One region of the Kocuria sp. BT304 genome, then DNA from elsewhere that is predicted to be linked to it. Evidence: riboswitches for the same ligand, from Rfam matches in the RefSeq annotation. Region 1 holds a riboswitch; the other holds the start of a gene.
The links. Region 1 has a riboswitch for thiamine pyrophosphate ahead of thiO (glycine oxidase ThiO). Riboswitches for the same ligand answer to the same signal wherever they lie in the genome.

Region 1 (5,628 bases):
CGCGGGCGCCGGGGGAGGCGTCCACCACGTCACGCGGTGCGCCGCCACCCCCATCCATACGGGGTCCCACCGGGGACGGGCGGTTCCCTCGAGGGTTCCGCGCCGCTCCCTCGCCGGTGACGGGCTCACCCGCGGTCTCGGTCACGGACCGGGCGGGCCAGTCCCCGCGCGGGGTGTCCTCATCGGTGCCGATCCGCCCGGCCATGGGCGAGGATGCCAGCGCGTGGGTGCGGCGCGCGATCCGCCCCGCGCCCCGCGCGAGCTGACCCGCCTGCACGGCGTGCTTCATGGCGTGGGCCATGGCCACGGGGTCCTGGGCGCGGGTCACCGCGGAGGCGAGCAGCACGGCGTCGCACCCGAGCTCCATGGCCAGCGCCGCCTCGGACGCCGTGCCGATGCCGGCGTCCAGCACCACGGGCACGGAGGCGCGCGAGGCGATCAGCTCGATGTTGTGGGGGTTGAGGATGCCCAGCCCCGTGCCGATCGGCGCGCCCAGGGGCATCACGACGCTGGCCCCTGCGTCCTCGAGGCGCAGCGCGAGCACGGGGTCGTCGGAGGTGTACGCGAAGACCGTGAAGCCGCGTCGCACGAGCTTCTCGGTGGCGTCCAGCAGCTCCACGCCGTCCGGCAGCAGGGTGTCCTCGTCCGAGATGACCTCCAGCTTCACCCAGTCCGTCTCCAGGGCCTCGCGCCCGAGCTCCGCGGTCAGCAGCGCGTCCCGGGCGGTGTAGCACCCGGCGGTGTTGGGCAGCACCCGGATCCCGTGGCGGCGCAGGATCCCGTACAGGCTGTCCTGCGGGGCCCCCGACGACGACGCCGCTCCGCCGGCACCGCTCGCCGGTCCGGTTCCGTGCGGGCCCTGCCCGGTGGGGCGGTCCGCGGAGGGTACCCCCGGGGAGAAGCGGCGCAGCGCCACCGTGGTCAGGTCCGTGCCGGAGGCCAGCAGGGCGCGTTCGAGCATCGCGAGGTCCGTGAGACCGCCGGTGCCCATGATGAGCCGTGAGGACAGCTCCACCCCGGCCACGCTCAGGGCGGGCAGCGAGGGGTCACCCGCTGTCCGGGCTCTGCGGGTGTCACCGGAGCCGCGGGCACGGCAACCGGCGGCGGTGGCGGGGTTCTCCGGCGTGGCGGGGCCTCCGGTCACGGGATCGGTGTTCGGGGTGCCGGTCCGGTGTGCATCCGTCATGCTCAGCCTCCCTGCACCGCGGTGACGATCTCCACGGACTGCCCCGGTGCCACGGCGGTGGCGGCCCACAGGGAGCGGGGGACCACGGTGTCGTCCACGGCCACCGCGATGCCCAGGGGATGCCCGTCCGTGGCGGTGCCCCGGGGGGTGATCTCCCGCCCGGTCAGATCCGCCACGGCGTCGGTGAGGGTGAACCCCTCGCGCACGGGCACGGGAGCGCCGTTGATGCTCGCGGTGCCCGCGGCGGCGTCATCGTGCTGCGAGACCACCGCGGTCTGGGGCTGCGGGGCGGAGGTGACGGCGGGTGTCAGCGGAGAAGCGGCCGGGGTGGCGGGGCCGGGCGTGTGCGGTGCAGGGGTGCTCATGCGAGTCCTCCCGAGAAGTCAGGGGTGTCGTGCGGGTCGTCGTTGCGGGGGCTGTGCCGGCCCGGGTCGGTTGCTGCCAGGAACTGCGCGTCCTGCGCGTGGTCCACCGCCGGGTCCAGGACCCCGGTGACGAGTTCCGCGGCCAGCCGCGAGGCCACCGGGGTGAGCAGGATGCCGTGGCGGAAGTGCCCGGTGCTGATCACGAGTCCGGGCACGGAGGTGGCGCCGAGGTAGGGGAGGTCGTCCGGGGTGCCCGGCCGTGCGCGGGCCATCATCTCCAGGACGTCGCAGTCGTCGATCGCGGGGACCACGGCTCGGGCGTCCCGCAGCAGCTGGTGCACCCCGCCGGCCAGCACGGACTCGCGGCCGTCCTCACGGCTGGTGGCACCCACCACCAGGGTGCGGTCCACGCGGGGGACCATGTAGACGGGCCGCCCCATCACCTGGGCGCGCACGGTACGGGTGAGCAGGTGGTCCTCACCGGGGGCCAGGGCGGCGTCGGGAACGCGCAGCCGCAGGATGTCCCCGAACACGGGACGCAGGCGCAGCTCGAGGTCCTCGGGCAGTCCGCCCACGGTGTTGGCGGTGAGCCCCGAGGCCACCACCACGGCGTCCGCGGGCAGGCGCTCGCCGTCGTCCAGCAGTACGCCCTCGGCGCGGCGGGGGCCCCTGCGGGGGACCTGCACGGAGTCCACGCGGCGGGTGCGCCACAGGGCGGGCCCGGCGTCGGGCACCCCGGCGAGCGTCTCGGTGTGCGGGGCGTTGAGGGCCTCGACCATGGCCGCGGCCAGCATGCGGGGGTCCACCTGGCGGTCGGAGACGATGCGCACGGCGCCCGCGAGGCGGGGGGCGAGCGCGGGCTCCATGGCGCGGGCCTCGCCCGTGGAGATCTCCTCGACGTCCATGCCGGAGGCGATCTGGTGGGAGGCGAGGTCAGAGAGGGAATGGGCGTCCGCGGCGTCGGCGGCGACCACCAGGGTCTCCTCCGTGCGGTAGCCCGTGGGCAGCCCGGTGGCCGCGCCGATGCGCTCCACGAACCGGGGGTACTCCTCCGCAGAGGCGCGCATGAGGGGGTACAGCCGCTCTTGGCCGTACTGGGTCTCCGCGACCGGTGCGAGCATGCCCGCAGCGGCTCGGGTGGCGCCCCACGCGGGCTGGGGGTCCACGACCGTGACGGCGGCGCCGCGGCGTCGCAGCTCGACCGCGGTGGCGAGCCCGATCAGACCCGCCCCGGCCACGACGACGTGCACGGGTGCGTTCTCGGACATCCTCATCCTTCCTCCGGCGGCATGATCCGCATCAGGTGACCGGTCGGCGTCTCACGCCCTCTCAGCCGGATGCGGTGGTCGGTGACGTGTGCGGGCTCCCGTGGACCTCGTCGCGCGGTGCGGCGTCGGCAACCGGACGACGCCGCCAGTCTAGTCCTCCTTGCCGGTCGCTTCCCCGGGGGATTCGCGGCCGGCTGAGCGGGCGCTGCACCCCCGGTGCGCTGTTCGTGCCACCATGGCGGCATGGAACGGAGCGAGGACCAGGGACGACGACGACGCCGACAGCTGCGGGACGCGCGGCTCTACGTGTGCGTGACCGCTCGGCGGGAGCGCGGTGACCTGCGGGATTTCCTGCACACCGCGTACGAGGGCGGGGTGGACATCATCCAGCTGCGGGACAAGACGCTCGAGGCGGCCGCGGAGATCGAGGCCATCCAGGTGCTCGCGGAGGTCGCCCGTGAGCACGGCAAACTCTTCGCCGTCAATGACCGCGCGGACGTGGCCCTGCTGACCGGCGCGGACGTGTTCCACGTGGGCCAGGGAGATCTCACCACGCGGCAGACACGCACTGTGCTGGGCCCGGACGTGGTGCTGGGCCGCTCGTGCCACTCGCCCGCGCAGGTGGACGCCGCGCTCGCGGACCCCGGGCTCGACTACTTCTGCACCGGGCCGGTCTGGGAGACCCCCACCAAGCCCGGCCGCGCGGCCGTGGGGCTCGAGCTGCCCCGCTACGCCGCCGAGCACGCGGGCACCACCCCGTTCTTCGCCATCGGGGGTGTCGACGCCGCCCGGCTGCCCGCCGTGCTCGGCACCGGTGCCACGCGCATCGTGGTGGTCCGCGCCGTCACCGAGGCGCGGGACGTCACCGCCGCCGCGCGGGAGCTGCGCAGCGCGCTGCCCGCCTGACCCGGGCGGCGACGCAACGCGTTGTCGTCCGGGGTGGTCCCTCCCGGCGTCTCCGGCGGGGAAGCTGGTGCGGGGGCTGTGCGCGAGGCGGGGCAGAACCGGAGGTCAGGCATCCCCGGCGCACTGCCCTGGGTGCTCCTCGCACCACGGGGTGACCCCCGGGAAGCGGCCCCGGTGGGTGGCCACCCAGCGGTAGACGGCCTCCTGGGTGCGGCCCACCAGTGGCAGGCCGTGGAACGCGCCGAAGCAGCGTGTGCCCAGGGCGGTGTCGAGGATCGCCGCGACTGCTCGGGCGCCGCTCACCGCGTGCCTCCTCGTGGCCTGCGGGCCTCCGCGCCCCGACCCGAGGTCACCGGATCCGGACTCCGGAGCGTCCGGCGGCGCAGCTCCAGGCTGCGGACCGTCGCAGGCACTGCCCGAGGCTCCGCCCCCGCGGGGGCGCTGCGCGGCGATCACGGTGCTCTCCCCGGCCTGGGGCACCGCCCACACCGAGGCGTCGCACTCCTGCGGGGTCAGGCCAAACCGTTCCGGCACGTCCGGCTGCTGCCACGCGTGCAGCTCGACCCGCCCGTGCCGGTCCAGGCGCCGCACCCAGCCCACGGCGCGGGTGCAGAAACCGCACCGGCCGTCGAAGACCACGTGCAGCCGTGCGCTCACAGCTCCACGCTCCCGGTGATGCGCACCGCGCACTCGCCGCCCACCAGCACGGCGCCCTGCCGGTCCGAGATCACGTGCACGAGTCCGTGCCGGCCCACGCGGGTGCCCTGCCGTGCCGTGTACTCGCCGGGTGCACGCCCGGTGCGGATCAGCCACTGCGCGAGGGCCGCGTTGAGGCTGCCCGTCACGGGGTCCTCGTAGCCGCGGGCCCCGGGCACGAAGGCCCGCACCTCGAAGCGGTGCCCGGCCCCGTCCGGCGCCGGGCCCACCACGCCCACCTTCCGGTCCCCGAGCGCGGCGTAGTCGGGCTCGACGCCCAGAACGTCCTCGGCGGAGGCGAGCAGCAGCGCGGCCCACCCGGGGCCGTTGTCCACCCACTGGTGGTCGCGCACCTGCCCCTCGGCCAGCCCGAGCGCCACGGTGACCGCCCGCAGGTCCCCGGGGTCCAGCCCGCCCGAGCGGAGGATGGGTGGGGCCTCGAAACGCAGCGCGGCGGCGTCGTCGTCCGGGGACGGGACGTGGATGCGGACGAGACCCGCCGCGCACTCCTGGACCACCGTGCCGGGGGCGCGCGGGGCGTGGCCCGCCGCGAGCCACGCGCGGGCCGAACCCAGGGTGGGGTGCCCGGCGAAGGGCAGTTCGCGGTCCGGGGTGAAGATGCGCAGCCGGTAGTCGGCCGCGGGGTCGGTGGGCGGCAGCACGAACGTGGTCTCGGAGAGGTTGGTCCAGGCGGCGAACCGTGCCATCTGCTCTTCCGAGAGGCCCGTGCCGTCCAGGACCACGGCCACGGGGTTGCCCCGGCAGGGCTCGGCGGAGAAGACGTCCACCTGGGCGAACGGGCGGGAGCGGGGTGCGGAGGTCATGCCACGATTCCACCACGGAGCCCCGACGCCCGGGGCGGGCATGAAAAAAATCCCCTTGCTCCGGTTGCGGAGGAGCAAGGGGATTTCGGTCGGGATGACAGGATTTGAACCTGCGACCTCGTCGTCCCGAACGACGCGCGCTACCAAGCTGCGCCACATCCCGGAAGTTGCACGGGCGGACCCGCGAACAACTGCTTCAGCATAGCGTCAGGCTCCGGGGAATGCGAAATCACCGGGGCGGGCACCGGTACGCTCGCCCATATGGAGAATCCCGCCGTGACGGCCGCCGCCCCGCGCACGTGGTGGCGGGTGGGCGCGGCCATGTTCACCGTGGGGTTCGGGGCCAACCTGTTCGCCCCCATGCTCGAGGTCTACCGCTCGCA
Region 2 (5,628 bases), 730 kb from region 1:
CCGCCACGGGTGAGACCCCCACCGCGTCGCCGCAGGACGACGCCGCCGCGCAGCCCGCCGCCGCACAGGGCACCGAGCCCGCCGCCCAGGACGTGCAGGACCCGCAGGGCACCCGCACCTCGCCGACCACGGACGGGGACGCACCGGCCCCGGACGCCGAGACACCGCACGCCACCTCCGAGGAGGAGGCCACCGCGGCCCCGGTCGACGGCACGAGCGACGCCATCGCCATCGCGGCCGCCATCGACGCCGGAGAGCTCCCCACGGCGCCCGTCACGCCGCCGGAGGAGTCCACCACGGCACCGGACACCGCGGCCGCGGCCGCCGCGCAGTCAGCGGGCAGCAGCTCGGACGAGGCCGCCGCCTCGTCGGCCCCCGAGCCGCAGAACGCCGCGTCCGAGGACGGCGCCGCCGCCGACAGCACCGACTCACCCGCCGCCGAGGACGCCCCGGCGGCGGAGGGCACCGAGCCCCCCACGCAGCAGGACTTCGGGGCCTTCGGCCCGGGCGCGTCCCTGCTGTTCCGGGCGCCGGACCCGGACGAGATCCGCCGTGCCGCCGAGGCCCAGAAGGCCCGGCTGCGCGTGGCCGCCCAGGAGCGGGAGGCCGCCCGCGGGGACCGCGACGAGGACGACGACGCGAGCGTGTCGAGCAAGCGGCGCCGACGGCGTCGTCGTGGTGACGAGGACATGGAGCTCGTGGACGACTCCGACGGCTCCGTGACCCGGGTGCGCGCCCCGCGCGGTGCGTCCGAGGGCACCAGCAGCGACGAGGTCACCGGGGTCAAGGGCTCCACGCGCCTCGAGGCCAAGCGCCAGCGCCGCCGCGAGTCCCGCCAGTTCGGCCGCCGCCGCCACGTGATCACCGAGGCCGAGTTCCTGGCGCGCCGCGAGTCCGTGGAGCGCACCATGCTGGTCCGCCAGAAAGAGGACCGGATCCAGATCGGCGTGCTCGAGGACGGCATCCTCGCGGAGCACTTCGTCTCCCACACCACGCAGGACTCACTGATCGGCAACGTGTACGTGGGCAAGGTGCAGAACGTGCTGCCGTCCATGGAGGCCGCGTTCGTGGACATCGGCCGCGGGCGCAACGCCGTGCTCTACGCCGGCGAGGTGGACTGGGACGCCGCCGAGATGGGGCACAAGCCCCGCAAGATCGAGAACGCCCTGAAGTCCGGGGACACCGTGCTCGTGCAGGTCACCAAGGACCCCGTGGGCCACAAGGGCGCCCGGCTCACCAGCCAGGTCTCCCTGCCCGGGCGCTACCTCGTGTACGTGCCCGGCGGCTCCATGACCGGGATCTCCCGCAAGCTCCCGGACGTCGAGCGCCAGCGGCTCAAGAAGATCCTCAAGGACCGGCTGCCCGAGGGCGCGGGCGTGATCGTGCGCACCGCCGCCGAGGGGGCGTCCGAGACCGAGCTGACCAACGACATCAACCGGCTGCGCTCGCAGTGGGAGCAGATCCAGGAGAAGGCCGGCTCCACCAAGACCCTCGCCCCGGAGCTGCTCTACGCCGAGCCGGACCTCACCATCAAGACCGTCCGGGACGTGTTCAACGAGGACTTCACCGCCATGGTGGTCCAGGGCGAGCAGGCGTGGGACAACATCGAGGCCTACGTGACCTACGTGGCCCCGGACCTGCTGGACCGGCTGCAGCGCTGGACCGAGGACGAGGACCTCTTCGAGCACATGCGCGTGGAGGAGCAGATCCAGAAGGCGCTGGAGCGCAAGGTGTTCCTGCCCTCCGGCGGCTCGCTCGTGATCGACCGCACCGAGGCCATGACCGTGGTGGACGTCAACACGGGCAAGTTCACCGGTTCCGGCGGCAACCTCGAGGAGACCGTCACCAAGAACAACCTCGAGGCCGCCGAGGAGATCGTGCGCCAGCTGCGGCTGCGGGACATCGGCGGGATCATCGTGGTGGACTTCATCGACATGGTCCTGGAGTCCAACCGGGACCTCGTGCTGCGCCGGCTCGTGGAGTGCCTGGGCCGCGACCGCACCAAGCACCAGGTGGCGGAGGTGACCTCCCTGGGTCTCGTGCAGATGACGCGCAAGCGCATGGGCACGGGGCTGCTGGAGGTGTTCTCCGAGCCGTGCGAGGAGTGCGCCGGGCGCGGCGTGCTGGTCCACGACCACCCGCTCAAGGGCCGCTCCACCGCGTCCGCCCCGGACCACCGCGGCAACCGCAACGACCGCAAGCGCTCGCGCCAGAAGCAGCAGCACCAGCCGCAGGAAAAGCAGCCCTCGCCCGCGCGCTCCAAGAGCCCGGACGAGCAGCAGGCCCGGGACGAGGCCGCGCGCACCGCGTTCGCCACCATCGCCGCGGCCTCCTCGCACGAGGACGACGCCGCCCAGCACGGTTCCCGGGACGCGGCCGCGTCCTCGGGCAGCGCGTCCGGTGCCGCGGACTCCGCGCGAGACCACCAGGCGGCGGGAGGCCCCGGGGACGAGAGCCACGGCGAGTCCGAGGGCGGACGCCGTCGCAAGAAGCGCCGGGGCAAGCGCAGCCGTGGCCGCACCCAGCAGGGTGAGGATGGCGGTTCGTCGCAGGAGACCTCCCGCGAGGACCACACCCAGGGCCAGGACGGCGGCGCCGCCTCGCAGCTGACCATCGGCGGCGAGGTCGTCGAGCTCCCGCAGGGCCACCAGGACCGTGGCACGGCACAGGAGTCCCTAACCCTTGACTCGCTCTCCGCGGCGTTCTCCGGTGAGGACACTTCGGGCGAGGAGACCTCCGGCGGCGACCGTTCCGGATCCGGGTCCCGTTCGGGTGGTGCGGGCCGTCAGCGCCGCGGCCGCCGGGTGGCCACGGCCCCCGGCGCCGCCACGGGCGCGCGCGGCTCCGCCGAGGACGCCGACCGCTCCTCGGACTCCCAGGGCGGAAAGTCAGGGGCGGGGCAGGACAGCGACACCCAGCGGGACCAGTCCGGAGGCGGCCGGTCCAGGAACGGCGGGGCGGGCAACCGCCAGTCCGGGAGCGGTCGGTCCGAGGACGACAAGACCGGACGAGACCAGTCCGGGCGCGACCAGTCCGGCAGCAGCCGCTCCGGTGGTGCCGGGACCGCGCCCAGCGCGGCCGGTCAGAACGCACCGGGTGCCGCGGGGCAGGCCGCCCCGAGCACCCCGGCCAGGCGGCGTCGTGGTTCACGCCGTGCGGTGGCACCCGCCGCCGCACCGGGCACCGCGAGCGTGGAGACGCGCGAGTACGAGGCGTCGGCGGGGGCCGCGAGCCGTTTCACCGCCGAGGCCACCGCGGTGCGCACGGCGCCCTCGGACGGGCAGCCGACCATCGTGGGGGTGGGCGTGAAGGCCCAGGACATCACCATGACCCCCAAGGCGGACTGAGACCCGCGCGACGACCGCCACCGTGTGGCGTCGTGCACGGCCCGGCCACAGGAGCGCTCGGAGGAATCCGGGCGCTCCTGTGGCATGATCGGGCACGGACACGGGGTGCCGCCCAGCGGCTGAGAACACACCCGTCGAACCTGATCTAGCTCGAACTAGCGAAGGGAATGTCGTGATCGCCACGTCTCCTGCCCCCGCCCCGCGCGTCCTGTCGATCGCCGGAACGGATCCCACCGGCGGCGCGGGCCACGCCGCGGACCTGAAGTCGATCGCCGCGATGGGCGGCTACGGGCTGAGCGTGATCACGGCGGTGGTCGCGCAGAACACCCGGGGCGTGGTGGACGTGCACACCCCGCCCGTGTCCGTGCTCCAGGCGCAGCTGGACGCCGTGGCGCAGGACGTGGAGCTGGACGCCGTGAAGGTGGGCATGCTCGGCTCGGTGGAGACCATCGAGACCGTGGGCCGCTGGCTGGCGGCCGGACGTGCCCCGGTGGTTGTGATCGACCCGGTGATGGTGGCCACCGCCGGGGGCCGGCTGCTGGAGCCCGACGCCGAGGACGCCCTGCGCGGGATCCTGCACCACGCGGACCTCATCACCCCCAACCTTCCCGAGCTGGCCGTGCTCGCGGAACGGCCCGTGGCCACCACGTGGGACGAGGCCCTCGCGCAGGGCCGTGCCGTGGCGGAGACCTTCGGCACGCGCGTGCTCGTCAAGGGCGGGCACCTCGCGGGGGACACCACGCCGGACGCCCTCGTGGTTCCCGGCCGGGCCGAACCCGCCGCGCAGTACGCGGGAGCGCGCGTGGTCACCCGCAACACGCACGGCACGGGCTGCTCGCTGTCCTCCGCGGTGGCCACGGTGGTGGCCCGCACGGGGGACTGGGCGCAGGGCATCGACACCGCCCGCCAGTGGCTGCGCGGGGCGCTGCGCGCGGCGGACACCCTGCACGTGGGCCACGGCAACGGCCCGGTCCACCACTTCCACCACGTCCAGGACCTCGTCACGGACCCCACCTTCTTAGCCGGGGCGTGCGCGGAGGACGCCGCCGGGCTGGGCTCCGGGCAGGGGCGGCCGTTCACGGACGAGCTGTGGGACGAGAGCGCTCCGGTCCGGGAACGGATCGCGGCGCTGCCCTTCGTGGTGGCCCTGGGGGACGGCACCCTGGACCGGGAGGCGTTCGAGTTCTACCTGGACCAGGACATGCAGTACCTCGAGTTCTACTCCCGGGCCCTGGCGCTGCTGGCCGCCTCCGCACCGGACGAGGACTCCCGTGAGCTGTTCGCGAGCGCGTCCGCCGCCGTGGTCACGGGGGAGTCCGCCCTGCACCGCGCGCGGCTCGGGGACCGGAAGCCGCTGCCGCCCTCGGAGACCACGAGCGCGTACGCGGACTTCCTGCTCGCGCGCACGGGACAGGACGGCTTCGCGGTGGGGGCCGCTGCGGTGCTGCCGTGCTACTGGCTCTACGCCCACGTGGGCTCGGAGCTCTCGGCGCGGGCCCGGGCCGCGGGGCTGGACGGGCACCCGTACGCGGACTGGCTGCAGACCTACGCGGACCCCGCCTTCCAGGCCGCCACGGAGGCCGTGCGCGAGATCGTGGACCGGGCGGCGTCGAGCGCGGACCCCGCCACCCGCGAGGCCATGCGACGCGCCTACCTGCGGGCCTGCCGGCTCGAACTCGCGTTCTTCGACCAGTCCGCGCAGCGCGGCGGGCAGGGCGCGTGAGTGGCGTGACTTCCGGGGATCAGGTACTCTGGGCTGTCGGTGCCGGACACCGGAGTGCGTCGTAGTCATTCCCACGCGCACGGAAAGCGGCACACTCGGGTGAACATCCTGTTTTGATGCGATAGCCACGCGGAATGCGGTCGGTCATGAACCACTGCGGCGTGATGTCTCGACATTCGCAGTCCTCCAGGAGTGCACCCGACCAATACACGCAGTCCATAGATGTCGAGAGAAGTGAGTTCCCAAGTGGTGTACGCGATTGTCCGCGCAGGCGGCCGCCAGGAGAAGGTTTCCGTAGGAGACCTCGTGACCCTTGACCGCGTCGCCGGCGAGGCAGGCAGCACCGTAGAGCTTCCTGCGCTGCTGCTGGTCGATGGGGACAAGGTCACCTCCGACTCCAAGACCCTGGCCGACGTCAAGGTCACGGCCGAGATCATCGAGGACCTGCGCGGTCCCAAGATCTCGATCATGAAGTACAAGAACAAGACCGGCTACAAGAAGCGTCAGGGTTTCCGCGCCGAGCTGACCACGGTCAAGATCACCGGCATCGACGCCTGA

Region 2: another riboswitch for thiamine pyrophosphate. It lies ahead of DNL27_RS06130 (bifunctional hydroxymethylpyrimidine kinase/phosphomethylpyrimidine kinase); the one in region 1 lies ahead of thiO (glycine oxidase ThiO).

The regions. Positions count from the first base shown of each region.
Region 1 covers NZ_CP030039.1:625,659-631,286, forward strand. Annotated here, with positions in the region: partial or broken gene DNL27_RS02840 (thiazole synthase) at 194-1,186, opposite strand; gene thiS (sulfur carrier protein ThiS) at 1,189-1,551, opposite strand; gene thiO (glycine oxidase ThiO) at 1,548-2,819, opposite strand; TPP riboswitch at 2,811-2,931, opposite strand; gene thiE (thiamine phosphate synthase) at 3,063-3,725, shown strand; gene DNL27_RS12360 (thiol-disulfide oxidoreductase DCC family protein) at 3,831-4,382, opposite strand; gene DNL27_RS02870 (PhzF family phenazine biosynthesis protein) at 4,379-5,245, opposite strand; tRNA gene DNL27_RS02875 (tRNA-Pro) at 5,335-5,408, opposite strand; gene DNL27_RS02880 (MFS transporter) at 5,507-5,628, shown strand, end outside.
Region 2 covers NZ_CP030039.1:1,356,637-1,362,264, forward strand. Annotated here, with positions in the region: gene DNL27_RS06125 (Rne/Rng family ribonuclease) at 1-3,347, shown strand, start outside; TPP riboswitch at 3,439-3,532, shown strand; gene DNL27_RS06130 (bifunctional hydroxymethylpyrimidine kinase/phosphomethylpyrimidine kinase) at 3,520-5,070, shown strand; gene rplU (50S ribosomal protein L21) at 5,317-5,628, shown strand.